4 regions of the Salinicola sp. CPA57 genome follow, and region 3 is predicted to be linked to each of the others. Evidence: predicted binding sites of a transcription regulator. Region 3 holds the regulator's gene; each other region holds the start of a gene.
The links. The regulator FliA, encoded in region 3, starts transcription of late flagellar genes. The targets are predictions, from matches to a motif close to CTAAAGTTNNNNNNNNNNCNGCCGATA.
Positions count from the first base shown of each region.

Region 1: DOM36_RS11460 (GGDEF and EAL domain-containing protein) is a predicted target of FliA. The motif match lies at 5,554-5,580, and genes of this name have one in related genera.
Region 2: flgM (flagellar biosynthesis anti-sigma factor FlgM) is a predicted target of FliA. The motif match lies at 1,893-1,919, and genes of this name have one in related genera.
Region 4: DOM36_RS05905 (GGDEF and EAL domain-containing protein) is a predicted target of FliA. The motif match lies at 4,629-4,655, and genes of this name have one in related genera.

Region 1 covers NZ_PZJR01000009.1:342,099-349,402, reverse strand. The annotation lists gene DOM36_RS11475 (MotA/TolQ/ExbB proton channel family protein) at 1-101, shown strand, start outside; gene DOM36_RS11470 (OmpA family protein) at 98-985, shown strand; cobalamin riboswitch at 1,080-1,188, shown strand; gene DOM36_RS11465 (TonB-dependent receptor) at 1,617-3,443, shown strand; gene DOM36_RS11460 (GGDEF and EAL domain-containing protein) at 3,736-5,523, opposite strand; gene DOM36_RS11455 (PA0069 family radical SAM protein) at 5,789-6,865, shown strand; gene DOM36_RS11450 (glycosyltransferase family 2 protein) at 7,097-7,304, shown strand, end outside.
Region 2 covers NZ_PZJR01000003.1:312,832-320,135, forward strand. The annotation lists gene DOM36_RS03695 (histone-like nucleoid-structuring protein, MvaT/MvaU family) at 471-851, shown strand; gene DOM36_RS03700 (flagellar protein FlgN) at 986-1,438, opposite strand; gene flgM (flagellar biosynthesis anti-sigma factor FlgM) at 1,571-1,846, opposite strand; gene flgA (flagellar basal body P-ring formation chaperone FlgA) at 1,962-2,738, opposite strand; gene flgB (flagellar basal body rod protein FlgB) at 2,948-3,367, shown strand; gene flgC (flagellar basal body rod protein FlgC) at 3,372-3,782, shown strand; gene DOM36_RS03725 (flagellar hook assembly protein FlgD) at 3,811-4,512, shown strand; gene flgE (flagellar hook protein FlgE) at 4,577-5,869, shown strand; gene DOM36_RS03735 (flagellar basal body rod protein FlgF) at 5,975-6,742, shown strand; gene flgG (flagellar basal-body rod protein FlgG) at 6,804-7,304, shown strand, end outside.
Region 3 covers NZ_PZJR01000003.1:581,609-588,912, reverse strand. The annotation lists gene flhA (flagellar biosynthesis protein FlhA) at 1-1,240, shown strand, start outside; gene DOM36_RS04945 (flagellar protein FlhE) at 1,378-1,743, shown strand; gene DOM36_RS04940 (RNA polymerase sigma factor FliA) at 1,874-2,572, shown strand; gene DOM36_RS04935 (ABC-type transport auxiliary lipoprotein family protein) at 2,742-3,365, opposite strand; gene pqiB (intermembrane transport protein PqiB) at 3,362-5,014, opposite strand; gene DOM36_RS04925 (paraquat-inducible protein A) at 5,007-6,374, opposite strand; gene DOM36_RS04920 (calcium/sodium antiporter) at 6,853-7,304, shown strand, end outside.
Region 4 covers NZ_PZJR01000003.1:799,854-807,157, reverse strand. The annotation lists gene fadB (fatty acid oxidation complex subunit alpha FadB) at 1-62, shown strand, start outside; gene fadA (acetyl-CoA C-acyltransferase FadA) at 89-1,264, shown strand; gene DOM36_RS05910 (LD-carboxypeptidase) at 1,363-2,244, opposite strand; gene DOM36_RS05905 (GGDEF and EAL domain-containing protein) at 2,439-4,568, opposite strand; gene DOM36_RS05900 (MAPEG family protein) at 4,736-5,152, opposite strand; gene DOM36_RS05895 (TolC family protein) at 5,371-6,804, opposite strand; gene DOM36_RS05890 (HlyD family type I secretion periplasmic adaptor subunit) at 6,804-7,304, opposite strand, start outside.

The DNA.
Region 1 (7,304 bases), on a different contig from region 3:
TCATCGAGGAAGCACTGAATACCTACCGTGCCGAGCATCGCGACGAAATGCGCGATCCCCGCCGGCCTCAACCCGCCGATGCGTCGGCCGAGACCGCATGAGTCAGGCCGCAATCTCTCCCGGCGGCCCCTTCGCCGACCTGCTGTTCGATGATGGCCCTTTCGACGACGCCGGGCACGGCAGCGAGAGCGATTCGTGGCTGATGAGCTATCTCGACATGCTGATGCTGCTGATCACGTTCTTCGTGCTGATGCTGGCGCTCTACGGCGGCCAGCTCGTCGACCGCAACGTCGACGACACCCCGGCGATCACGGCACTGCCGCTGCACATTCCGGCGATGGCACCGCCGCTCAGGCTCCCCCAGGCGACCGTCGGCGAGTTCTATCGGCCGCCGCGTCAGCTCTCCCCGGCACCGCTGGCGAGCGACGTCGGCTTTTACTCTCCAGACTCGACGCCGCCCCCCGTCGAGCCATTTCAATCGTCGCCAGCCCTCGCCGAGGTCACGACTGGCGCTCCGATGGCGTTCAGCGTGCCGCTGTTCGATCTGCCCGATGCGGAACCGGCGCCGGTGCTGCCGCAGATCGACGGCGTCGAGGTCACGGCGATTCCCCACGGCTTCAACCTGCGCATTCAGGATCATCTGCTGTTCGACAGCAGTGCCGTCGGGCTCAGCGATAACGGACGACAGCTGGTCGAGAAGCTGATCCCGATGCTGGAGGAGTTCAAGGGCACCATCTCGGTCGAAGGCCACACCGACAGCGTCCCCATCTCGACCTCCCGCTTCCCCTCCAACTGGGAACTGTCGGCCGCGCGCGCCTCCGCCGTCGTGCGGGTTCTGCGTCTGGCCGGTATCGATGGCGATCGGCTGCGAGCGATCGGCTACGCCTCGACGCATCCCCTGGCCGACAACCACACCCCGGCCGGCCGAGCCAGCAACCGCCGCGTGGAACTGGTACTCCAGGAGCCCGATTCGCCAGCCCCGTGACGGTTAGCACCGTCGCGGGGTTGCTGGGGCCGATCCGGAATTCACTTGTCGCGTGGAAGCTGCGACAATCCGGCGCGTCGAGAGACGTGTGCACGGGAAGCGGGTGAGAACCCCGCACTGCCCCCGCAACGGTAATCGCGTTAGGAAACACTGCATAAATGACTGCGCAGGCGAATCGCTGCATTGCGCGGTGCTCGGAATCCTCACCTATACCCCATAGGCTCCGGTTCCCGTGCTCCGTGCGTCTTGCGACGGAGTGCCGCCCACTTCATCCTGCTCGCCGATTTATTCGGCATTTCCTTGGACACCACGAGGATGCGCCGCCAGGCCATCCAGCCACTGTGATCGAATGGACAACGCGTCAAGGGAACGTCCATCGACATGGGAAGGCGTGCGTGTCGGATGACCCAGCGTCATCGCGCAAGAGTCCGGAGACCGGCACGTTTCTCTTCACTGGTTGATGCGGAGGGCTCATCCAGTGGCGGCTTCCCCTGCCCGGACTCCATGACGTCCGAGGCGGGCATCGTCACGTCCGTCCTCCCATTGCGTATTCGTCAGAATTTCGCACCATCGTGCTCGGCCGACCGGTCGGCGATCTTCGATGGTGCCACGCAGTTGGGGATCACATCGCATGCGTTACAAGAAGAAAGTCGCCGTATCCAGCGTCGCACTCGCCGTGGCGATGACCACGGTATCGGCTCACGCCCAGCAGGTTCAGCAGTCGCTCGACGACGTCCAGGTCACGGCCAATCGTCTGCCGCAATCGCAGGCCGACGTGCTGGCCAGCACCACCATCATCGATCGCGCCGAGATCGAACGAAGCCAGGCGGGCAGTCTCGTCGAACTGCTGCAGGGGCGTGCCGGGATCGAACTGGCGCGCAACGGGAGTCGCGGCAATACCACCAGCCTGTTCATGCGCGGCACCAATTCCGACCACACGCTCGTTCTCGTCGATGGGCTGCGCATCGCATCACCCACCGACGGCAGCATCAACTGGGAGTTCCTGCCGGTCGCCGCCATCCAGCGCATCGAGATCGTGCGCGGACCGCGGGCGGCTGCTTACGGCGCCGATGCCATCGGTGGCGTCATCAACATCCTCACCCGGACCGCAGATCAGGATGGCCAGCACGCGACCCTCGACCTGCGCGTCGGCGAGGACAGCAGCCAGCAGCAAAGCGGCTGGTTCTCGTCGGTTCAGGGCGATACGCGGCTCTCGGCGCTAATCGACCACCAGAAAAGCGACGGCTATTCGGCTCGCGATAACAGCACCGATGACGATGGCTTCGAACAGGCCACCGGCCAGCTCTCGCTGAACCACGCTTTTGCCGACAAGGCCGATCTGGACGTCTCGTTGTTGCGCTCGACGACCGATTACGACTACGACGATTGCGGCTTCCCCTACTCCGAGGACTGTCGTGGTAAAGGAGAGCAGTTTCTCGCCCAGGCCGCGCTGACCAGCCACCTGACGCGGAGCTGGGACATGGTGCTATCCGCTGGGCAGGCCCGGGAATCCCGGGAGAATCGAATCACCGGCGACGACCAGGGCAAGACCGCCACACGCCGCAACGACTTTGGCATCGCTCATCGGTTCCGGCTCGATAACGGTAGCGCCGGTCTCGGCGTCGACTATCGTCAGGAAGAACTGACCGACGGCGACGATGGCTATGCTCGAGATTCCCGCGAGAACTACGGGCTCTACGCCAACTGGCAGGGCGACTATGGTCGCCACTCGCTTTCCGCCGGCGGTCGCTACGATGACGATCAGCTGTTCGGCGATGCCACCACCGGCAACGTCGGCTACGCCTATCAGTTGACCGAACGCCAGCAGGTCGGCGCCACCTACGGTACGGCGTTCAAGGCACCCAGCTTCCTGGAACTTTATGGACCCTTCGGCGCCAACCCGGATCTTGATGCCGAAGCGTCGGAAACCACGGAACTGTTCTGGCGTCTGCGCGCCGAATCTTGGCATATCGGTTTGACCGCGTTCGAGACCCATATCGATGACCTGATCAGCTTCAGCGGCCCCAATTTCACGCCGATCAACATCGACGATGCCCGAATTCGTGGCGTCGAGCTGAGCACCGGCTGGGAGCATGGAGGATTCGATATCAGCGCCTCGCTGACCCATCAGGACCCGGAGGATCGCTCCACTGGCGAGCGCCTGCAGCGCCGGGCGCGCACCTTTGGGCGAATCGACGCGGACTACGCTTTCTCGGAGTGGGGCGTGGGCGCAACCCTGCGTAGCGCCGCTGATCGCCGGGATGTGGACGTTGTCAGCTTCGGCGACACCACCACGGCCGGCTACGGAGTCGTCGACCTGCGCAGCGCCTGGCAGGTCACTCCGGAAATTCAGCTATCGGCCAAGCTGGAAAACGCCTTCGACAGGGACTATCAACTGGTCGACGGCTACAACACCCAGGATCGTTATCTGGAAGGTGGCGTGAAACTCAGCTTCTGACTCGGCCGCTCGCAGGCCCCGGCTCGATAGGGACCCGAAAGACGCCTCGTCACTCCATGGGTGGCGAGGCGTCGTCGGTTAGAGAGCGAAATGTCGACAAGTCACAAAAACCGTTCAACCGGAGGGCGCCACAACGCTGTATCGGCGACGCATCCGAGCGCAAACCTTCGAGAGCCACGCGAGTTGATCAGGGCCACAACCGAAAGCCCCGGACGTGAACGAGCCCCCGTCATCCGCCCGAAACCCTCCACCCGAAACCATCCGCCCGAAACATGGGTCACGGACAGTTTTCCTATCGAGCAGCCAACCAATCGTCGAAGGCTTCGGCGGTCATCGGCCTGCCCATCCAGTAACCCTGCGCTTCGTCGCAGCCCAGTGCTTGCAGTATCCGATAGCTTTCCTGGGTCTCCACGCCTTCGGCGACCACATGATAGCCCAGCTCCTGGGCCATGGAGATCATCGCTTTGATCAACGTCTGGCTGCGGGCTTGCTGATCTATCTGGGCGACGAAAGAGCGGTCGATCTTTACCACATCGGCCGGCACCTCCTGCAAATAAGCCAGGCTGCTATAGCCGGTACCGAAGTCATCGATAGCGAGTCTGATACCAGCGTTGACCAGCACATCGAGTGCTTCGCGAGCGGTCCGGGTGTTGCTGATCAGAGCACTCTCCGTCAGTTCAAGTTCGAGGGCACCCACCGGTAAAGCCTGCTCGGCCAGATACCTCTCGAGTCGAGCACTGAAATCCGGCTCACCGAGGTTGGCAGCGGAAATATTGACCGACATCTGCAACACTCGGCCGCGCCGGTGCCAGACGGCGGCCTGACGGATAGCGTGGCGCAGCACCCAGTCAGTCAGCGGCCGCACCATGGCCGTGTGCTCGATCAAAGAAATAAACTCGTCAGGGGAGATCGAACCCAGCGTCGGATGTTGCCAGCGAATGAGCGCTTCCGCGCCCACACAGCGGCCGGTGGCCAAGGACACTCGCGGTTGATAGACAAGCTGTAGCTGTCCGACGTCCTCGAGGGCATGACGAAAACCGTTGATCAGCTCAAAACGCCGAAAATGCTGCTCGTCTAAAGACGAAGAGAAGAGGCTGACCCCGATTTCGCTGTCACGGGCCGCCTGGCAAGCACTGTGCGAGGTTCGAAGGATATCGGCAGGCACGTTTTCGCCCAAGCGGAAAGGCGCTACCCCCACCATCGGACACAGTACGAAAAGCACGGCATCCCCAAGCGGCATGCTCGACAACACTTGCCTGAGGCGTAGGGCCATAGCCAGCGCTTCACTCTCCTCCAGACAGCGCTCGGCGCTTTCCAGAATGTAGGCATACTGGCAGGGCCCTACCTGATAGAGAACGTTGCCGACACCCAGTTCCAGCTGGAGGCGCATCGCCGCCTCGCGCGCCACATCGTCGAGACAAGCCGGCCCCAGGACACGCTGCAACGAGTGCATTTCGGCGATGTCGATCAGCTCGATATAGAGCGCAAAACAGCTTACGCCGGCCCTATCTCGGGCCCGGTCTTCCAGATCCTCGATGAACTTGCTGCTGTTGGATAGCCCGGTGAGCGGGTCGAGCCTGCCAAAGGCATGCTGCAGTTCGATTTGGGCCATGACCATCGCCGCCAAATCCTTCAGCATGCTTATCTCATGTTCTGTAACGCTCCGCGGCTCGTTGCCCAGAACGCACATCGCCCCCAGGAGATAGCCGTCGTATGTTTGCAACGGCGCCCCGGCATAAAAGCGGATGCCCGATTGCGCCAGAGGACTATCGCGGTAGTGCGGCGATTCGAGCAGATCGGGGATCACCACCACCCGAGACAAATCGGCAACTTCCCCGCAGCACGCCTTGGAACGCGGTATCTCCCAATGATCGATCCCCACTCGCGACTTGAACCATTGACGATTCTCGTCAGTGAGCGAAACGGCGGCGATAGGCAGGTTGAAAAGCTCACTGGCGATACGCGTGATGCGATCGAAACTCTCGCTGGGAGGCGTATCGAGCAGATTGAGCTGTCGCAGCTTCGATAATCGCTTGCGCTCGTGCTCTTCGACAGACGAGATATGGGAACCATTGATCATCCTGCAGCTTCCTCTGTGTCTCCCGCACGCTTTCGGCGCCTAGCCAGAAAGCTCTGAACGGCTATCGGCAATCTGGCCCCTGATCTTCAGCGATCCTCATCACGAGATTCGACAATATTTTCGAAGGTCCGATGAACGTCGTTGCCGGTCGTGGTCTTGACCCGGATAGGGTGTGACCCGATTCGCGACTTGTCGAACTGGCAAGGCTGGCCCAAGATACTGTATATATAGCCAGTCATCATGCCCAACCACAGGAGTCGCTGGAATGACGTCTCCCTATCGATTTACCGGCCCGCTGAAAGGCCGCGGCGCGACCTACAATCCCGACAACCGTTTCCAGCCGACGCATGGCACCGTGGAAGACGACGGCTGGTGGCAGCAAGAACTGCCGGCGCGTATCGCCACCCAGGTCCAGCTCGAAGCACCCCGCTCCGCGCTTTCCTGGAATCAATCGCCGGATCTGGGCTTCGATCGTTCGCTCAACCCCTATCGCGGCTGCGAGCACGGCTGTATCTACTGCTATGCCCGCCCCAGCCACGCCTACTGGGATCTCTCTCCCGGGATCGATTTCGAGACGCGCCTGATCGCCAAGACCGGCATGGCGGATCGATTGCGCGAGGAGCTGTGCAAACCCGGCTACGTCTGCCGGCCGATCAACCTCTCCGGCAATACCGACTGCTACCAGCCGATCGAGGCGCAGCACGGTACGACGCGCTCGCTGCTGGAACTGCTGCTGGAGTGCCGCCACCCGGTCACGCTGGTGACCAAGAGCGCGTTGATCCTGCGCGACCGGGAACTGCTCGCCGAAATGGCCCGCGAGCGGCTGGTCCGTGTCTTCGTCAGCCTGACCTCCCTCGACAACGAACTGAAGCGCACCCTGGAACCGCGTACCGCTTCGCCGGCGGCGCGCCTCAAGGTCATCCGGGATCTGCATGAAGCCGGGGTCCCGGTGGGCGTGCTGGTGGCGCCGGTGATCCCCGCCATCAACGACAGCGAGATCGAGACGCTGCTGGCGCGGGCGGCTGAGGCCGGGGCCCGAACCGCCAGCTGGACGCTGTTGCGACTGCCACGCGAGGTGTCGCCGCTGTTCGAAGCCTGGCTCGAGGAGCACTATCCGGAGCGCGCGGGCAAGGTCATGAGCCTGCTCCGCCAGTCCCGCGGCGGGCAGAACAACGACAGCCGTTTCGGCCACCGGATGCGTGGCGAGGGGCTGTTCGTGGACATGATTGACCAGCGTTTTCGCCGTGCCGCCGCTCGTCTGCAGATGGGCCAACGGGCGGAGATGGGTCTCGATACCACGCGCTTTCGCGCGCCTCACGCGCAGCAGGATCTGTTTGGCTGATTTTCGACAATCGGCAGGCACCCTTTGACCCTGCCCTGAGCAGGAACGTCGTTTTCCTGCTTGTCGCTTAAGATTTCTTTAAGCCTGGAACACGACCATGAACGGATCGCCCTCGCGCTTATCGTCCACGATTGCCCTGGCCTGACCGACGCGGTTGGGCCCGCGGCCCTTCGTCAAACCGATCCGTGATCTCTCAGGTTGCCCGTTCACATGGCCAGGATATCGTCACCAATGCGTTCAAGCCTCCATTCTCCCTTGATTTCGATTCTGATACCGGCCAAGGATGAAGTCGGCAATCTCCCCTGCCTGCTCGATGAAATCAGCCTGGCGCTTGCCGATGTCGAGCATGAAGTCATCGTCGTCGACGATGCCTCGACGGATGGCAGCTGGGAGCTGTTGACCCGGCGCGCGGCGCAGGATTCTCGCCTGCGCCCGATGC
Region 2 (7,304 bases), 270 kb from region 3:
AAAATACGCCCTGTGCGGCCAGACAGGAGGAACTCGATTTCATTCCTGTCGGCTCCGAGTCTCCTATCCACTATCGACGACAGGAGGAAAAACTGTAGACACCTGGAAGAGCGCCAACCAATTAGATTTCATTGATGTAGTGGCCATTGTCCGGCGTTATTTGTTGACGGGAAATGCCAGTATCTGGTGCCGATGATGAAAGTATTCAATAGACATGGGGCTACTGGACAATGATGGGCCTGCCAGACGATAGTCCGGATGGCATTGTATGGCTGGATCGAGAGTCGTTAAAAAACAACCTCGGCATTGGCGTAGCGAAGGCCGTTAGTGTCCTGCCTCATTAACGAAGCCGCCGTTAAATAAATATTGGCAATCCGTTTGTTTTAAAAAAATCACTTCGATAAGACTTGCAAGTTTGTGGATATCGGCAATAATATCCACGCTTAAACCAATCCGCAACGGAACAACGAATGTCTCTACTCAGCGATTACGTCAAGAAAGAACAGCTCCTGAAGCAGCTTGAAGAAGAGCTGAAGCGCATGGAAGGTGACCAACGTCTGAAAGCCGAGCTCGAGTTCAAGGAGAAGCTCGAAGCATTGATGGCGGAATACGGCAAGACGACACGTGACGTCATTGAGTTGTTGAACCCCAAAGCCGACAACGCCCAGACCACGACGTCGCAGACCGGCTCAACGGGTAGCCGTCGCAAGCGTAAGCTCAAGATTTACAAGAACCCCACCACCGGGGAAGTGGTCGAAACGCGCGGTGGTAACCACAAGACCTTGAAAGTGTGGAAGGACGAGCACGGTAGCGACACCGTCGAATCCTGGGTCGTCAGAACGGAAGACTGAGCGCTTTTCTTTTCATCCCGCTCAGCCAAAAAAGAACCCTCCGTCGAGTCTCTCGGCGGAGGGTTCTGCGTTCCATAGACCTCGAATTTTTCAGCGCCAGGTGAGCATTGAGTGGCGATGGGACTCTCGCCGTATCACGCCTTGGAACTGATACCGCCAAATCCGTTATGCCGGGACTCGCCCCTGGGACCGTAGACGTTGCCGCCGATGGCGCGGTTCAGAAAATCGATGGCTTGCTGATTGTGTTCCAGCCGGGCGGAGATGATGTGGCCATTGAGGCGATTGGTTCGACGCACCTGTTCCGCCAGCGCACGAATTCGTTGCCATGCCTCATGCCCGCCTATCGCGAGGGCGAACTGCCCGGCCCCCTGACTGCCCGTGCCGAACCCCTGGGATTGCTGATGCTCCCGACGAAGGCTCTCGATCCGATCAAGCGCATCCAGCTGGCGCTGCTTGAGTGCGGCCAGTTCGCCAAGACGCTCCCCGTCCACTCTGCCTTCGCCGAGGCAACTGGCTTCGGCATCGAGCGTTTGCACAAGTGTCTGCAACAGAGTCTGCTGTTCGGCAATCAATTCAGCTGGCGTCATGCGGGAATCCTGCCATCAGGCCTGAAATAGAAGGAACCTGAAATAAAAGGAGCCTGATGTCACAGGCCCTGAAATCAGGTGATTAGGCACTGTCTGAAAACTGCCTGCGCTCGTCGACTTTTCAGACAGAACCTAGGACTTGTCCAGCATATCGCGAACGCTCTGGACCAGACCGTCGGCGATCTTGCCGGTATCGAGTTCGAGCCGGCCCTCGGAAATTGCCTGGCGAATCTCGTTGACACGAGCGGTATCGATATCTTCGCTCGCATCTCCCTTCGGGATCTGGCTCAACGTCGTCGTGGAGCCGGCCGAAGCTTTGGTGTCTTCCAGTGATTCGGCGCCTTTGCGCTGCTCGACGGGCTCGTTCTGCGTGGAGCGAGTCAGCGGCTGTGTCTGATCGATTTTCAAGGTCGTTACCTCATGGCTGTATGCACAATCCCGTGGTTGCTTACGTTATCGGCAAAAGCAGCGCGAGCTGAAAGAGATTCGAACGGAGTTTTGTTAAGAAATTTATCTGAGCAGATCAGATGTCGACACGCAGTCGGTCCTGACCTGTCACCGTTCCTTGGAGGATCTGGTTGTTCTCGGTCTTGAGGCGAATGGTACTGCCCAATCCGCCATTGTCCAGCGCCTCGACGCTGCGACTGACGCGAAACCCCTGACCGACGGCTGTCAGCACGACCGTATCGCCGCGTTTCACCATCCAGGGCTTTCTCAACATGTTGTCGGTCAAGGTCGCGCCATCCGGAATGCGTCGTGTGGCCACCATGCCGGACGCCTGATCCATGTTGTCGAGATAACCTCGGCGTAGCCGTGAAATCTCCGACTGTTGCCAGCCCAGCATCGCGGGATCGATACGCTGGCCGGAATCGATCGACTTGAGAGCCACCAGGTGGCGAACCGTCGCCGAAATCGTCGCCTGAAGATAGCGCGTCTGACTGCCGTCGTTACCGCAGTGGACGCCCACCGTCACCCGGCCCTGGGGCACGCCGGGACGGGGCAGAAACGGTTGCGGGTTGATGCAGTGTCCAAGATCGGCGGCGCTCTGCCGGATGTCGATCGTTACCTGATCGCCGAGTGAGGCGGTGCGCTGCTGGAGAAATCGCTCCACGCTGAGCGTGAGGGGGTCGCCTTGCTCGACGATGTTGTCGTCCGCGCGAGCGATCGAGGGTATCGGCAGTAGCGATAGCGCGAACAGGCAGGTCATCAGCGTTACGGCGGCGGCCCACAGCAGGCGTTGGATGTAGGGGCGATATCTCGATCGAAGGCGCTGCAAGGCTTCGGACGGGTCGTCACGCATGTCACGGATCTCGGCGGCGGTGAGTATCGCGGCGCTTCCCGCCAGGCGACGGAATTCTCCACATTGGGTAGCGATTGTAGAGATGCCCGACAACGAGCATTGCTGAAAATGGCGCGCAATTGACAGCTTGTTTACACGTTTGAAACGAACCGCCCGCCGCTATTCTCCATCCTGTCAAATTTCCAGCGAACGCCATCGAGGGGCACGGCATGTTCGACAAGTTGGATAACGCGCTGCGCTTTCAGCAGGAAGCCATCAATCTGCGCGCAGAGCGTCAACAGGTTCTGGCCAATAATATCGCCAACGCCGATACGCCCAATTTCAAGGCCCGAGACTTCGATTTTCGCACGGAGTTGAATCGGGTCATGGAGCAGGGACGCAGTGAATCTTCCGGCGGTTTGTCCTTGTCGCTGACATCGGCCCGCCATATTCCGGGGCACGCCGGCGGCGGATCGGGGGTTCATGACCTGCTCTACCGTGTGCCGGATCAGCCCAGTCTCGATGGCAACACCGTCGACATGGACCGGGAACGCTCGGCCTTCGCCGACAACTCGCTCCGCTATCAGGCGGATGTCACTTTCGTCAGTCGCAAGATTCAAGGCCTGAAGAAAGCCATGCAGTCGGAGTAATACGATGTCGATGTTCAGTGTATTCGAAATTTCCGGTTCGGCGCTGTCTGCCAATTCGCAGCGCATGAACGTCACGGCGAGCAATCTGGCGAACGCCGATAGCGTTGCCGGCCCGGACGGGCAGCCGTACCACGCCAGACAGGTGATGTTCCAGGCGATGAGTCAGCAGGGCGGAAGCGCGGGTGGCGTGCGCGTCAATGGGGTAGTCGAAGACAACACCACACCGTTGCGGCTGGAATATCGTCCCGGGCATCCGCTGGCCAACGATGAAGGCTACGTACAGATGCCCAATGTCGATCCGGTCAACGAAATGGTCGACATGATCGCCGCTTCCCGCTCATACCAGGCCAACGTCGAGGTCATGAATACCGCCAAGACGCTGATGACCAAAACACTCACCATCGGCGAAGGCTGATCGGTTTAGGGCACATCAAGGAGATGTCATGTCCAGTCCGGTGATTGGTAGCAGTACCCTAGCCAATATCAATGGCGCGGCCGCCAGCAGCAGTACCAAGGGGGTCGATTCCGGCAGCGAGCTTAACGAACGATTCATGACGCTGCTGGTCACCCAGTTGAAGAACCAGGATCCCACCAGTCCGATGGAAAACTCGGACATGACTGCTCAGTTGGCTCAGATCAACACCGTCAGCGGTATCGAGAAACTCAACGATAGCCTGTCCGCCATCACCGATCAGATCGACGCGGGTCAGGCGCTGCAGGCCACCGCATTGATCGGACAGGGCGTCATGGTGCCGGGCAACGAGATTCTGGTCGGCTCGACCGAGGGTTCCGACAGCGTGGTTACCACTCCGATCGGCGTGGAGCTGGATAGCGCCGTCGAGGATTTGCAGATCGATATTCGGGGCGCCAGTGGCGAGATCATCGACAGTTTCTCGACGGGACCGCTGAAAGCCGGCGTGCACAGCTTTACCTGGGATGGGAAGTTGGCCGACGGCACCAGTGTCACGCCCAACAGTACCTATACGGCATCCCTCACTGGCAGCGTGGGTGATGAGACCTACGCGCCGACAGCACTGAATTACGCCCTCGTCAACGGAGTGATTCAGGGCGCGAATGGACCAAAACTCGACTTGGGATACGCTCAGGATCCCGTGGCGCTCTCGGAAGTGCGCCAGATTCTCTGAGTAAGATCAGTACCGACACAGAACAGTTCTAGCGTACGCAACCGATAAACGCAGGGGATCAGTCATGGGTTTTTCACAAGCATTGAGCGGCGTCAACGCCGCGGCTCAGCAGTTGGATGTTATCGGCAACAACATATCCAACTCTCAGACCAAAGGGTTCAAGAGCGGCTCGGTGCAGTTTTCCGATGTCTTTGCCAACAGCGCCGTTGGTCTGGGTACCCGGGTTTCCGGCGTACTTCAGGACTTCAGCACCGGCAGTCTGGAAGCCACCGGCCGAAATCTGGATATCGCCATCAGCGGTGATGGCTTCCTGCGTTTTCAGCAGGAGGGCGAGGTCGGCTATTCGCGCAATGGCCAATTGACGATGACCGCCGACGGCTTCCTGGAAAATGCCCAGGGTGCGCGGCTGATGGGCTACGGGCTGGCAGATGCCGCCAACGTCAATTCCGGCGTCGTCGTCGGCGGCCAGCCGCAGGTGCTCAACATTCCGGCGGCGGACATGCCGGCCAGCGCGACCGGCGCGACGGGTACCGGGATCAACATTCAGCTCAACCTGGATGCATCCACGGTCGCCGATGACACCTCCACGACCGTGCTCTATGACAACCTGGCTGCCAAGACTGCCGAGGACACCACCCAGCAGACATCCATTGCTTATAACTACTCCACCAGCTTCACCGTCTACGACTCCCAGGGCGCACAGCACAACGCGACACTGTATTTCCAGAAGACCGGTGACAACGCTTGGAGTGCACGCACGGCACTGGATGGCGTGCTGACGGATCAGGAATTCCCGGCGACGTTCGATAGTGCCGGCAAGCTCGCGACGATCAATGGTCAGGACGCCACGGCCAACCCGGTCAACTGGCCGACGTTGTCCTTCGGCGCTAACGAGCTGGGCACTGGGGTGGATCCGATCAACGCCACCTTCAACATGGCGGGCAGTACCCAGTTCTCCGACGACTCGACGGTCAAGAGCCTGGCGCAGGACGGTTATTCGTCCGGGGCGCTGGTCGGTATCAGCTTCGCCGATGACGGTTCCGTCGTCGGCAGCTATGCCAACGAGAAGACGGTCAGCCTGGGCCAGATCGCACTGGCAACCTTCCGTAATCCTGAGGGCCTGACACCCTCCGGCGGCAACCTGTTCGCGGCGACGGCGGATTCCGGCAACGAACTGCTGGGTACCGCGGGCACCGGTACATTGGGGTCGATCGAGTCCGAGACGCTGGAAGCGTCAAACGTCGATCTGACCCAGGAACTGGTCAATCTGATCATTGCGCAGCGCAACTATCAGGCCAACACCAATTCCATTCGTACCCAGTCCGAAGTCATGGATCAGGTGGCGCAGCTGCGCTGATAGTTCGGTCGCCAACAGCAATGGCGTTGCCGGTCGCCGCATGGCCGGCAACGCGCTCCCTTCGACAAGCTCTGGTTCGCAAGGCTGACTTGAAAGGCTTCGGTCATGGATAGAATTCTTTATACCGCCGGCGGTGGTGCCAGCCAGACCATGGCGCAGCAATCGGTGGTCAACAACAACCTGGCCAACGTCAGCACGCCGGGTTTCCGAGGTGAGCTGATGGCGTTCCGCGCGGTGCCGGTGGAGGGCGAAGCGCGTCTGTCGACGCGTGTCGCTTCCATGATGACCACGCCTGGCGCCGACTTCACGGCCGGCAACATCAACACCACCGGGCGCAGTCTGGATGTGGCTCTGCAAGGCGACGATACCTGGCTGACGGTGCAGTCCCCGGAGGGCGGCGAAGCCTATACCCGTCGCGGCGATCTTCAGGTCGATTCCACCGGCTTGCTGACGTCGCTCGGCAATCCGGTTCTTTCCGACAATGGCCAGGCCATCGTGGTGCCCCTCGGCGGCGACGTGACGATCGCGCCGGATGGCTCGATCAGCGTGCTGGAGCCGGGTCAGAACCCCGACGCCGTGGCACCGCTGGCACGGCTCAAGATGGTTGCACCAGGCAACGACAACCTGGTGCGCGGCGAAGACGGCCTGTTTCGCATGACGCCGGCGCAAGGCCAGAATGTCGCGCCGCCGCTACCGGCCGATGATACCCGGCGCCTGGTTCCCGGTGCGCTCGAGGGCAGTAACGTCACTGCGACCGACGCGATGATTTCGATGATCGACAGCGCCCGACGTTACGACATGCATATGAAGGTGATCGAAAGCGCGGATGAGAACGAGCAACGCGCCAACAGTCTTCTTTCTCTGACCAGCTAACGTCAATTTCGACCAGCGGCGCCAGCCACCGCGCTTGCGCACCGACAGCGGGATTTTTGTCATGATCAAATCATTATGGACGGCCAAGACTGGCCTGGAATCGCAGCAGACCAAGCTGGACGTGATTTCCAACAACCTGGCCAACGTCTCGACCAATGGCTTCAAGCGGTCTCGTGCCGTCTTCGAAGATCTGCTGTATCAGAACGTGCGTCAGCCCGGCGCGCAGTCCTCGGTGGTCGATACGCTGCCTTCGGGCATGCAGGTAGGTACCGGTGTTCGCCCGGTCGCGACCGAGCGCCTGCACACGCAGGGTGGCCTGCAGAATACCGAGAACTCCCGCGACCTCGCGATCAACGGCAAGGGCTTCTTTGCCGTACAGATGCCGGATGGCACCACTGGCTATACCCGTGATGGCAGCTTTCAGGTCAACGAGAACGGCCAGCTGGTGACCGCCGGCGGTTACCCGGTCGATCCGCCGATCGTGATCCCCCAGAACGCGCTGTCGATCACGGTCAGCCAGGACGGCGCGGTGTCGGTGACTCAGCCGGGAACGTCTCAGAGC
Region 3 (7,304 bases):
GAGTCAGCTGTTCAACAATCCGCGCGTGATGTATCTCGCGGCCGGTGTGATGGGTCTGCTTGGCATGATCCCCGGTATGCCGAACGTCGTCTTTCTGCTGTTTGCCATCCTGCTTGCGGCGCTGGGCTGGTGGATCTCCCGCCGGGTGCAGGACGAAGCGGTGCGGGCAGTGGAGGACAAGGCGCCGCCGGCGGTGCAGGAAACGCCGGAGGCGAGCTGGGATGACGTGCAACTGGTCGATACTCTCGGGCTGGAAGTGGGGCATCGTCTGATCCCGCTGGTCGATCAACGCCAGAAGGGCGAGCTTCTGGGGCGAATCAAGAGCGTGCGCAAGAAGTTCGCCCAGGATGTCGGATTCCTGCCCTCGGTGGTGCACATCCGCGACAATCTCGAGCTGAGCCCCAACGTTTACGTGATCACCCTGAAGGGCGTGGAAGTCGGTCGTGCCGAGGCGTTTCCGGGGAAATGGCTGGCCATCGATCCCGGCCAGGTGTCCGGCGCGATCGACGGCACTCGGACCCAGGATCCGGCGTTCGGTCTGACCGCCTACTGGATCGAAACGACCCAGCGCGAGCGGGCGCAGATCTACGGTTATACCGTGGTGGATGCCAGTACCGTGATCGCCACCCACCTCAATCACCTGCTGCATGAAAACGCCGGCGACATGCTGGGACGCGCCGAGGTCCAGCAGCTTCTGGACAAGGTCGCCGAGCATCAGAAGTCGCTGGTAGAGGACGTGGTGCCCAAGCTGCTGCCGCTGACCTCGCTGCAACGCATCCTCCAGAATCTGCTCATCGAAGACGTGCCGATCCGCGATATGCACACGATTCTCGATGTCCTGGCGGAGTATGCTCCCCAGCAGTCGGATGCCAACGAGCTGACCGCGCTGGTACGCGTCGCGCTGGGCCGGGCGATTACCCAACAGTGGTTCCCGGGCCGCGAATCGCTGCACGTGATGGGGCTCGAACCCCGGCTGGAACAGGTTCTCGCGCAAGCGCTCAACAACGGCGGGGCACTCGAGCCTGGGCTGGCGGACACGCTGATGCAACAGACCGCTGCTGCGGTGGAACGCCAACAGAGTCGTGACGAGCCGACCGTGCTGGTCGTCCAGCATGGTCTGCGGGCTCTGTTGTCGCGTTTCCTGCGCCGTCAGATCAAGTCGCTGGTGGTGCTCTCCCAGGCGGAAATCCCGGACGATCGCAATCTGCGCGTCACCACCACCATCGGCGCGCCGTCATGAGTGCCGGCGTTGCCGCCGTGAGTGCCGGGAGCCGAACGCGATCTTCACGTCGATCCCCGGGACCTCCGTCCCCGAGATCCAAAGCGTGTTCGGCGCTCTTCGGCTGGAGCTTGCTATCTGCTGTTGTTGTCATGGGCATGGCGACAACAGCCTGGGCTGCCGACGGAACCTGGGTTGGCCAGCTGCCACGTCAGACGATCGTGGTGGCCGACCATGCCCTGGAGAGCGTGCCAGTCGAGCTACCGGCGTCCATGGCTGATGCCGTCATCGAACGCGTTCGTTGGACCTTTCGGCTCGATTCCCCGGCGCCGACGCTGAAAACCTGGCTCTGTCACGGCCAGTTCTGTCTGCCGCTAGCCCGGAATCGGGGGGAAACCCAGCGCTTTGCCGATCGATCTGCCTCTTTGCCGTTCCGGCTGCGATTCCAGTGGCAACCGGGCGAGCAGTCGGACGGGAGGCGCGTGATTTTCGGTGGTCAACTGATCGTCGACTACCGTCATTAAGGCTGATAAACAGCCGAATTAGCCGCTGGAAAACCAGTAGTTTGTCGTCTTGGGTCGATGTCCGGGCGGCATAATGGAAAGATGAGTCATGCATCCCATGACCGTAAGCTGTTTCGCACGAGGCCATTCGATGTATACCGCACAAGGCAAAATCGATCAGAGGGCATTGATTGAGCAGTACATGCCAATGGTGAGGCGCCATGCGCTTTCTCTTCAGGTGCGCCTACCCGCCAGCGTGGAACTCGATGATCTCGTGCAGGCCGGCATGCTGGGACTGTTGGACGCCATGGGGCGTTATGACAACTCGCACGGCGCCAGCTTTTCGACCTACGCCAACCAGCGAATTCGTGGCGCGATGATCGACGAACTGCGTAGTCGCGACTGGATGCCACGCAGCGTGCGGCGCAATGCGCGGGCACTGGATCAGGCCGTGCGACGGCTGGAACAGCAGCTGGGCCGGGCGCCGGACGAGCGCGAAATTGCCCAGGAAATGGGGGTTTCCCGGGAGGAGTACCATCAGCTCCTGGCAGATGCCAACAACGGCTTTCTGCTGGCGTACGACGAGAGCGATAGCGAAAACGGTGTCGCCGCCGTCTCCGAAGGCGGCCCGCCGTCGCCGTTGGAAGCGCTGCTCGATGCAGACAATCGATCCAACGTGATGGCCGCGATCGATGCCTTGCCGGAACGCGAGAAGCTGCTTCTGGGACTCTACTATCAGGAAGAGCTCAACTTGAAAGAGATCGGTGCCGTACTGGGCGTCAGCGAATCCCGCGTCTGCCAGTTGCACAGCCAGGCCGTGTCGCGCCTGAGAAGCCGTCTGAATCCCTGATGGCGGTCAATTCCATGACCGCGTCCGGCGGCGCGGTCACGGAGCCGTAACGTCAATCGATAGACAACGAGCGATCCCGAGCGCCTGCCGAGCCGATCATGACGTCGATGTCACGACCGGGTCGGCAGGCGTCTTGTCATGCGAGGCGCTCGATGATTCGTCAAACTGATCAGTCGCTGGCTCGCGAGGGCGCCGACACATGGCGGATCTCGTCGGCGATCTCGCTCGCCACCTCTTCCCACACGCCTCCCAACGTTCGCACCAGCGCCGGATAGCCGTCGTCGCTCAGCGGCCGAGAGACATCGAAATGGCGCTGGGCCAGCAGCCGATTGCCGTCATGCAGCTGCCACTCGCCGGAGGCCACGGCCTGGCCGTCGTAGCGACCCTGGAACTGATCGACGCTGAGCGTCAGCCGCTGCGCGCCGGGCTCGCCGTGGGCGGCGTTCAAGACCATGACAGCGGGCAGGTCGGCCGCCAAGGACTGGCGCAGGCGACGCGTCAGCTGCTGCCCCAGCGCTTCGGCCCACAGGTTCTGATTGGCTGCGTTGAGCTCGATATCGCTGGTCTGCATCACGATTCCCTCCTGGTCGAGGTAGCTTGCCACCTCGACCGGGACGACCGTCAGCTTGCGCGCTTGCGGGCCGGTCGTCGGCGGCTGACTGTCGGCTTCCGGCAGCGTATAGCGATTGGTCGGCGTCGATTGCGCGGCGCAGCCCGCCATTGCCACGGCGGCAAGGGTCAGCAGGGCAGTAGCGCCGATGCGGCGACACCGGGAGAGGGAAGACATCTTCATTGGGGAGCCCTCGGCACGGGATCGGTTTTGACTTCTTGGTCGAAAATCAGCGCGTTGGGCTTTTCGCTGAGCGTCTTGGCGACCGGCTGGAGATCACGCATCAGGACTTCCAGCTGCTTGAGCGTGTCGTTCAACTGACGATAGCTCGAAGAGCCGGAGGAGAAACCCTTCAGCGTGCTCTGAAGCTCCTGCAGCGTGTCGTTGAGACTGCCCGGCAACTGCTGTGTGGCGGGATCGGAAACGATACCGTTGACCGACTCGGCGATCTGACGCACCTGCTCGAGCGTCTGCTGCGAGGTTTGCATGGTGTCGTCCAGGCGGTCGAGAATCGGCTCGACCTGTAGATCGTTGAGCTTGTCGAGCAGATTGGACACCTTCTGCTCGATTTGCGCAAAGCCACCGGAAATCGTCGGGAATACCGGTTTGCCGTCGAACGTCATCGCCTTGTAGGGCGGTACGTCATCGCTGAAATTGAGATCGACGAACAGCGCGCCCGTCAGCAGGTTGCCCGCCTTGAGCGTGGCTCGCAGGCCATAGTCCTTGAACATTTTCTCGAAGCGATCCCGCACTTCCTGGTCGTCGATATCGGCGTTGACGTCCTCGTTGCTGTCCAATCGCTGCGGCTCGATCCGGATCAGCACCGGAATCGCGAACTGCGTCAACGAATCAGGCTGCGGTGCGGTGAAGTGCCAGGGAACGCTGACCACGGTTCCCACGCGCACGCCGCGATATTCGACCGGCGCTCCGCGGCTGAGCCCGCGCACGGTATCGTCGACCAGCAGCGCATATTCGATGTACTGATCGTAGGTGCCCTCGCGTGCACTTTCTTCATTGTTGTAGAGCGTATAGGTCGCATCCTGCTTGGCCGCGTTGCCACGCGTGACATCCTCCGGCACCCCGAACGTCACGCCGCCGCTGATCAGCGTCTCGAAGGAGTCCAGGTTGACGTTGACGCCTTCCGAATCCAGCTGCACGTCGATGCCGGAGGAGCTCCAGAACCGGGTGGTATCGGTGACCAGGCTATCGTAGGGGGCCTGAATGAAGATGCGGTGGCGCATCTCGCGTTTTTCGGGATCGAAATCGGTGCTCTCGACCCGACCGACGGTGTAGCCCTGGTAGGTGATTGGATCGCCCGCGCTGAGCGAATTGCCGACCTGGCTGACCAGATTGACGCGCAGTCCCGGGGCATCGGGCGGGGCGACCGGCGGCTGTTCGAGCACATCGAAGCTATCCTGAGCCTCGTCGCTCTTGCCGGGGGCGAGCTGGATATAGGCTCCCGACAGCACCGTATTGAGGCCACTGATGCCTTCGCGACCAATCCGCGGCTTGACCACCCAGAAGCGCGTTTCGGCATTGAGCATCCGCTCTGCATCGTTGGACATACGCGCCGTCACCACCGTATGCGACAGATCGTCCGACAGTCTCACGGCTTCTACATGGCCGACCTGAACATTGCGCGTCTTGATCAGCGTCTTGCCGGCCTCGATGCCCTCGGCGTTGTCCATGTTCAAGGTGATCAACGGCCCACGGCTGGAGATGTTGTCCCAGACCATCCAGGCCCCGATCAGGGCGGCCAGCAAGGGCACTATCCAGATCGGCGAGAGCCGCGATTGCGACACTCGTTTGGCGCGTTGCATCGAATCAGGCATCGTCGACTTCCTTGACAGGCGAATAGGGGGATTGGCGTTTGAGCGCGGCCGGCATGTGAGGCTGCATGTTGCGGGCATCCCAGATCAGGCGGGGATCGAAGCTGTTGGCCGCCAGCATGGTGATGACCACCACCGCCGAGAATGCCAGGGCCGCCGGCCCAGGCGTGATCGACAGCAACGACCCGGCATGGACCAGCGACACCAGGATCGCGACGACGAAGACGTCGATCATCGACCAGCGACCGATCAGCTCGGTAATGCGGTAAAGCTTCTGCCGCTTGTGCTTGAAGCGGGGCTCGCCGCTGCGCTTGACCGTGATGCAGAGCCACGAGAGGGCAAACACCTTGCCGATCGGCACCACCACGCTGGCGGTAAAGATGATTAGCGCGATGGGCCAGTCGCCGTGACCGAGAAAGATCAGCACGCCGCCGATGATGGTAGAGGGCGTTTCATCGCCCAGCGAGGTCGTGGTCATGATCGGATAGAGATTGGCCGGGATATAGCAGAGGGTTGCCGCAATCAGCAACGCCCAGGTCTTCTGCAGGCTATGCGAACCCCGAAAACGCAACGGCTCGCCACAGCGTTCACAGCGGCCGCGCCCGAAGTGGCTGAGCCGGCTGACGAGACCGCAGGTCGGGCAGCCAGTAAGACCCTGCTCGGCCGCCGGCTCTCCGCGGCGACAGCCTTCCGGCGCCAGCGGTTCGCCTGCCAGCGAAAACCACATCCAATCGGTGTCGATCGAGCGTGTGGTCAGCAGCAGCAGCAGGGCGTAGACACAGAATGACCAGAACGACACGCCCAGATCGACAGAGGCCATGCCGGCGATCTTGATCAGACTCACCAGCGCACCGATGACGAAGACATCGGCCATCATCCACGGCCCGAGGTGAGAAAGCGCCCGCGCAATGCGGTAGCTTCGCGGCAGAGGGCGACGTTGGAGCAGGCCGAGATGCAGCCAGATGACGGCCAGCAGATAGACCGCCGGCAGCACGATCACGGTCAGCAGCACCAGAATGCCGACGAACGGCTCGTGCAGCGCCACCAGGCTGGCGGAGGTGTCCGCCAGTTGAATGGCATTGCTGACGCCGCGTGATTCGAAGCTGATGAACGGGAAACAGAGCGCTGCCAGCAGTGCGATCAGGGCACTGATGGCGAAGGCCAGACTGCGTTCGGCTGGACGAAAGTGGCGGTGGCTCAGGGTATGGTCGCAGCGCGGACAGCTGGCGCGCTGGCCCGGGTGCAGGGGCGGCAACGCGACCAGCAGATCACACTCTTGGCAGGCGCGAAGTCGCCGTCGGGTTCGACCGGGCGCGAGAAACGTCGCCTTCCTGGAGCTGTTGTCATTCGTGGCTGATGCCAAGGCAATACCCGACGCGAAAGCGGAATGGAAAAAGCGTTACGCTGCGTAAATCCCCATGTTACTGGAATACATACGTTCGTGCATGTTTGCTGGATGCACTGCAAAACAGGGCGCTAGCGTCGCTGAAAAGTCATGACCTATATTACTGAAAAATCATGAGGGTTCAGCCGCTTGGACACTATAGTAGGTGAATGCCATTTTATGGTAGGTGAAGATCGTTTTGCCGAGATGGTAGATGAAGATCGTTTTGTCGAGATGGTAGGTGAAGATCATTTTGCCGAGGAAGTACCATCGGTGACACGGGGTTGCTTACGATCCTGTAACGGCCGGTCTGGCGCTTTCCAGCGGAACGCGAAATTGACGCCAGAGGGAGGTTCGTGGCCGCGGATCATCGACCTGAAATGTGTCGAGACGCTGCGCGCGACAAGGGTTTTCAATCGATATCGGATCAATGACGAAGGGAGAGTCTAACGTGTGGATGGCGCTTGCGGCCATTGTGGCCGGTCTTGTCGTGTTGGTCTGGAGTGCGGATCGTTTCGTGGATGGCGCCGCCGCCACGGCCCGCCATCTGGGGTTGCCTCCGCTGCTGATTGGCATGGTGGTGATCGGCTTCGGCACGTCCGCGCCGGAGCTGATGGTGTCGGCGCTGTCGGCCGTGCAGGGCAACCCGGGGCTGGCGCTGGGCAATGCTTACGGCTCGAACATCACCAATATCGCCCTGATCGTGGGTCTGGTCGCATTGATCAGCCCGCTGACGGTGCATTCCCAGGTGATTCGCCAGGAATTGCCGGTGCTTGGGGTGATGACGCTGATCTCGCTCTGGTGTCTGCATGATGGTGTGATCTCGCGGGTCGATGCGGTCGTTCTGCTGGTGCTGCTCCTTGGATTTCTGGGTTACAGCATCTGGCGCTCCCAACGTCCGGGTAAAGA
Region 4 (7,304 bases), 220 kb from region 3:
CGCGACTCAAGGAAATGGCGGCCAGCGGCGAGCGCTTTTACCCTGACGCCAGCGATCGCTGAGCCCACCACCAATCGGAGTCACAGTCATGAGTTTGAATGCAAGAGATGCCGTGGTGGTCGATGCCGTACGCTCCCCCATGGCCAAAGCCAGGAACGGGGCGTTCCGTCACGTCCGCGCCGAGAATCTGTCTGCTGCCGTGATGCAGGCGCTGTTCACGCGTAACGCCGGGCTGGATCCCGCAGGCGTAGACGATATCCTCTGGGGCTGCGTGAACCAGACGCTGGAACAGTCGATGAACATCGCGCGTAATGCGGCCATTCTAACCGGCATTCCGCGCACGGTGCCGGCGCAGACCATCAACCGGCTCTGCGGTTCGTCGATGAGTGCGCTGCACATTGCGGTGGCCAATATCCGCGCCGACATGGGCGACTGCTATCTGATCGGTGGCGTCGAGCACATGGAGCATGTGCCGATGACCCATGGCGTCGATGTCAATCCGGCAGCCAGCAAGAGCACGGCGAAGGCAGCGATGATGATGGGCCTGACCGCCGAGCTGCTGGGCAAGATGCATGGAGTGACTCGAGAACAGCAGGATGAGTTCGGGCTGCGTTCCCATCAGCGTGCCAGCGAGGCCAATCGTCAGGGTTACTTCGATAACGAGATCGTGCCGATCGAAGGCCACGATCAGCAGGGCTATCGCAGCCTGATCAAGCACGATGAAGTCGTGCGCGAGGATGCCACGCTGGAACAGATGGCATCACTCAAACCGGCGTTCGATCCCAGGAACGGCACAGTGACAGCGGGGACTTCCTCGGCGCTTTCCGTCGGTGCTTCGGCGCTGATGGTGATGAGCTACGAGCGGGCCAAGTCCCTGGGTCTCGAGCCGTTGGCCAAGATCGTTTCCACCGGTGTGGCCGGTTGCGATGCGTCGATCATGGGCTATGGCCCGGTTCCGGCGACACAGAAAGCGCTGGCGACCGCCGGCCTCAAGATTGGCGATATCCAGACGGTCGAGCTCAACGAGGCTTTCGCTGCCCAGTCGATCCCGGTTCTGAAGGATCTCGGGCTGCTCGATCGCCTGGATGAGGCGGTCAACCTGCACGGGGGAGCGATTGCCCTCGGTCACCCTTTGGGCTGCTCCGGCGCGCGAATCTGCACCACCTTGCTCAACGTGATGCGCCAGCAGAACACCACCTTGGGTCTGGCTACGATGTGTATCGGCATGGGCCAGGGGGTGGCGACGGTGTTCGAGCGTTTGTAGACGTCAGGCCGGTAGTGACGGGCATAGGGCCGCCTCGCATTGTGCGAGGCGGTTTTTTTGCGGGGCCGGACGCCGTGAACGATGTGGCGGTGAAAGACTCAGCCGAAATGAAGCTGGTTGGCGGCAATGCGTGCGTTCGTCCCGTAGCGCCAGGGCAGGTTGTCGCGCCCATGTCCTATCGGCAGGCCGGCGTAGAGTGGCAATCCGCGGGGCGCCAGCCACGTCTCGAACAGCGTCTCGATATGCAGCTCGCCGTAGGGAACGCAGTCTTCGAAAGTGCCGATGCACACGGCAGCGGCATCATCCAGTGCCCCTGAGTAGGCCAGTTGCCAAAGGTCGCGTTCGAGTCGGTAGTAGGGCTCACCGACATCCTCGAGAATCACGATGGCACCCGGCGGCGCGCGAAACGCCAGCGAGCTACCCGCAACGCTGGCCAGGGTCGAGAGATTGCCCCCCACCAGCGGCCCTTCGATGGGGTTTTCCAATGCGCTCGAAACGGGCGTCAATGTCACGCTTTCGGCAGGCTTGCCCTCGAGAAGTGCAAGCAGCGCGCCGAAATCGCGATGGCTCGCGGCACGCAGGGCTGGATCATCGGCCGTGAGCTTCACGCCCTCTTTCATCACCGGTCCGTGAATGGCCGGCAATCCGTGACGGTGGCATTGATCCAGCAGCACGCTGAGATCGGAATAGCCGATCAGCGGCTTGGCAGACAGTCTGTCCCAATCGATCTCGGTGGCCAGATGTGCGCATCCGTAGCCGCCGCGAACGGCCCACACGGCGTCAGTTCCGGGATCGGCGTAGGCGTCGTAAAGCGTCTGCAGGCGATGGTCGACGTCGCCTGCCAGGTAACGCTTCTGGTTCTGCAATCGAGCGGGGAAGCGTACGGCAATACCGAATGACTGCAGGGCTTGAGCGGCCTGCGCCAGTATCTCGGGGCGAGTGTACGATGCGGGCGCTATCAGACTGAAAATCGGAGACATGGCAACGGCTTCGTGAAATCGATCGAGGGAATCCAGCACGTTACGTCAGCACGACGCGCAACGCCACCGGTGCGGTGCCTGCATCGCCGCCGACGAAACGCGATTTTCAGAGGGTGTCGTGGTTTCAAAGAACGTTGCGATGAACGGTGAGCTGACACGTAAAGACAAGTCGGGCCAGGGAGGAGATATCGGTCTCAGGTCTTCAGCCGTTCGATCAGCTGCTCCATCGCCATGGGGCGCCCCAGAAAGTAGCCCTGATACTGCTTGACCCCCAAGGCTTGAAGCAGTTGCCACTGCTCTTTTGTCTCGACCCCTTCGGCGACGGTCTCCATGCCGAGCCGGTCGCACAGCCCGACGATGCCTGCCAACAGATGGCGGGATCGGGGATCCGCCTCCAGATCCTGCATGAAGCTGCGATCGATCTTGATGGTATCGAAGGGGAGTCGTTTGAGATAACCCAGCGACGAGTAGCCAGCGCCGAAGTCGTCCATCGCGACACGGAAGCCCAGGCTTCGGAGATGCTCGATCCGGGCTTCCGGTGCTCGCGAGTTTTCCATGAACACCGATTCCGTTACCTCGAGCTCGAGCTGGTCGGCGGTGATACGGTGGCGCTGGCAGGCGCTGCGCAACGTGCCCGCCAGGGCGTCATCCATGACGTGCAGTGCCGAGATGTTGACCGCCACCGGAAGCGGATTGCCTGTTGTTGCGAGACGCGCGGCATACTGTGCAGCACGTTCGATGGCCAGATTTCCCAGTGCCGACGCCATGCCATTGTGTTCGGCGAGGGGCACGAAAGTCGTCGGGGGAACTTGCCCGTACTCGGCGCTCAGCCAACGCGCCAGGAGTTCTGCGCCGATCACGCGATTGTTGCCATCGAACTTGGGTTGAACGACGAAATCCAGCGACTCCCTGACGATGGCTTCACGCAAATGGGAGAGCATCGAAATCTGCTCGAGATTGTGATGCTTCAACTGATCGTGATAGGCGACGATAGCGTTCTTGCCGCTATCCTTGGCTGCATACATGGCGACATCGGCATGCTTGAGCAGCGTTTCGGTATCGCGTCCATTGCGTGGGGCGTGTACGACGCCGATGCTGGCCGTGACGCTGATCTGATGGCCGCTGATCACCATGGGGTGGGCCAGTGCCTCGAGCAGGCGCCGGGCGATCTTGTCGGCCATCTCCGCGTCGCTGCCGACGTCGATGACCACCACGAATTCATCGCCGCCCCAGCGCGCGACCAGATCCTTGCTACGCAGCGTTGCACGCAGGCGCTTGACCATGATCTTGAGCAGCGTGTCGCCTGACTGGTGGCCCAGCGAGTCGTTGATGTGCTTGAAACCGTCCAGATCGATGAAGAGGATCGCCAGCCCGTGTCCCGGAGCGAGTTTCGGCAAGCGACGATTCAGCATCTGCTGCAGTGTCGCGCGGTTGGGAAGCTGCGTCAGCGTATCGATTCTGGCGAGATGCTCGAGCTCGCGCTCGGAGCGCTTGCGTGCCGAGATGTCTCGAAGCGCGGCAATGTAATGCGTCTGGCCAGTCTCGTCCAGGGTGAAGTGGCTGAGGGTCAGTTCGACCGGTACGGGGGACTCTCCCTCGACATGAAAGACGCCCTCGTGATGCTGGATCCGGTCACTCCGCGCGATGGTTGCCAGGTCGCAGTGAAGGACATCGGCTTGGATATACTGCTGCAGCGCGCGACCGATGATCGTGCTGGACGGCAGGCCGCCGAGCTCGGTGAATGCATCGTTGGTTTCGAGAATCCGCCAGCGCTCGTCGACGACCAGCATCGGATCGCGCGAGGCGGCAAACGCGTGGGCCCGGATACTGCCGTGGTTTCGTTGATCGCGTGGGTCATCGATCACTTCCCAGATACCGGTTGCTGTCTCGGGAGCGGATTGGTCATCGCGAGCGGTGATGGCACCGCGAATGCGCCACCAGATTGATGTCTGGGTCGCGTCGGGCTGGATCAGGATGTCGACGCGGTCCTGTTCGCCACGATTGATTCGTCGCCACAAGATAATCAGGCGGCGACGCTCGGTCGATGGCATTGCCTTCAGTAATGTCCACCAATCGAGGCGCATGGGCTCATCGGCGTGATGAGCCCGAGCATCCAGGGTGCCGCAGAGGAAACTACGGTCGGGAGAGTTCCATCTCCAGTAGGAGTTCTGGGCTGCCGCCATGGCCTCCAACGCCCACTGCCGATGCGAGTCCAGATCGACGATATCCATAGGTTCCTGCATCGGCACGAGCGAGGCCGATTGTTCGGCACCAGCATCGTCATGAGCGGGCGATTCACTATGAGATTCATAGTCGGTGGACATGGACTGGATCTCGATGGTTCTGGAATGGCGGAAGCGACCCCTGGCCTGCAGCTCGAATCCTATCGGCCCATTGCGTGAAAACTTGATGGGCTCCATGGACTTTCGTTTCCCTGACGACGGTTCTCCAACTGCCGGGTCTCCAGCACCGATATCTCGACCCGGTTCGACTAGACGAGCGCCGTCAGAAACAGACACAGCACGGCAAGGAACGCGACGATAAACAGGGACGATCGCAGTGTGGCCATGTCCATGGCATAGCAGATCCCGTGCCCGATTCGAGCCAGCACGAAGATTACGCAGGCGATGTCCGCCAGCCAGCCGCCACCGGCTGTCTGGATCGCAACGATACCGGCCGTGAACAGTGCCAACGCCTCCCAGGCATTGCTCTGGGCTGCCCATAGGCGAGCACCCTTGCCCGTCATCTGCCCATACTGCTGGCGGGGATGATGGTTATCGAGATGCCCGAATTCCTGTCGCCGGACGTTGCTGCCCCAGAAAGCCAGCCAGAATGGCAACAAAGCCGTTATCAGCAGACACCACAGCGGTAGACTAATGTCAATCCTCTCGTCGATCCTGCTGGACACGATGACCAGCGACTCTTACCCAAGGTAGCAGATCGCGTTGGCGGCGCGTGCTTATCGAGCGAGGCCGAAGCGTCACGTCTCATCCTGGTTTTTCGGCTCGTCATTGGCGCTCGGCCCGATTTTGCGGCGTTCTCCCGGCACCTGATACCCTCTTTGCCTCTTTGCCTCTTTGCCTCTTTGCCTCTTTGCCTCTTTGCCCCTTTACCGTCGCTGCCAACTTAGCCATTGGATGGTCGTGCCGTCTTTTCGACCCGGGTCAGAATGCTCGATATCTCTGCCAGAGTCGTCGTGTCGAGCTGGTCGGCGGTCGCTTCGAGATAGGTGCGGTCCCTGAGGTAGAGACACAGCGTCTCGATGACGCGGATTCGCAGATCGTATAGTGAAGAGCGGGCATCGAGAACGTCGACGAGATCTCGCAGGCCTAGGGATTCGCCGCGAATCGCCGCCTGCAGGAACAGGTTGCCGGACTCCACCGAGCGCTGCAGCGCCTCGAGCTGGCGCAGATCGCCCTGCATGCTGAGCAGCCGCTTGCGAACTTCCTGCTGGGCCAGGCGCCGTTCGTTCTCCATCGTGGCCGCGCCGGCCTGCGCTGTCAGTTCACCCTGACGAATGCTGGCCGTGGTATAACCGCCCTGGTAGATCGGCAGATTCATTTCCACGCTGGCGCTGAGATCGTTGCTGGTACTCAGGGGATCGTTACTGTCGACATCGCTGTAACCGACCACCAGGTTGAGCTCAGGGTAGCGCGATGCGCTCCGGATGCCGGTATCGCGCTGTGCCACGCGCTGACGCTCGGCGGCGAGACGCACCTGCACATTGTCACGCGTCAGTGCCAGCCAGCTCTCCAGAGGGCGCGATTCCGGGGCAATGTCCAGATTCTCCGGCGTCTCGACCAGCACCGGATCGAAGGTCAGCGAGGCTCCCGTCAGTCGCTCGAGATCACTCAGCGCATTGGACAGATCGTTTTCCGCCGACGTCTGGTCGGCAACCGCTTGATCCAGCCGCGACTGCGATTCCAGCAGATTGATGCGATCGCCGATGCCCAGATCGTAGGCGCGCTGTGCCTGACGCTGCTGCAACACCAGTGACTCACGCTGGGCGATCAACAGCCCCACTTTGCGCGAGGCCTGATAGGCATCGAGGTAGGTCTCCACCACCGTGACTGCCAGATCACGCTCGGCGACCGCAACCTGTAGCGCGGCGGCATCCAGCTGGGCGCGGGCCTTGCCGACTCGGCGCCAGCGCTCGAGACTGAACAGCGGCTGCGTCATCCGCAGCTCCCAACTGGTGTTCCGGGTCCTGCCGGAAACGCGATCGTCGTAGACCTCGTCGGGGTAGTCGTCGGGATTGTCGGTGTAGATGTTGTCCGCATCGGTGTAGCGATAGGCGGCGGTGGCATCGAGACGTGGCCGCAATCCGGCTTGCGCCATGGGAACTTCCTGCGCCACCGATCGACTGTCCAGGCGCTGGCTCTGCAAGCCGCTATCGTAAGTCAGCGCCCGTGCAACCAGTTGCGAAAGAGACGGGGGAGCTGTCGGTGCGGCGCTGAGCGACTCGGGCATCGGCGCGGCGATATCGAGTGGCTGCGCCTGCGCCGTGGCGCTCGCTGCCGCCAGAAATCCGGCCACCATCCAGCAATGAAATGACGGCATCACTCTTCTCGCATCGCGCGGGCCAGCATGTCGCTGAACGGTTTGAACATGTAGCTGGCAAAGGTGCGATCGCCGGTTCTCAGCATCACTTCGGCAGGCATGCCGGCCAGCAGCTGCATCGAAGAGGTCATTTCCGCATGGCCCAACTCGGTGACGCGGATGCGCGCCTTGTAGTAATGATTGTGCGTGGCTTCGTCTTCGAAACTGTCTGCCGAGACATGGGTGACTTCACCTTCGATGACATTGGATAGTCGCTGATTGAAGGCGCTGAAACGGATTTCGGCAGATTGCCCGGCGTGGACGTTGTCGATGTCCCGATCCGGGATTCGCGCCTCGACGACGAACGCCTCGTTGGACGGAACGATCTCCATGACCGTATCGCCGGAGCGAATGACGGCACCTTGAGTGTGGACCTGCAGACCGACCACGGTCCCGGAGACGGGGGCGACGATAGCGGTTCGCTGGACCTGATCGCGCAGGGCAGTGACTCGCTCCTCCGC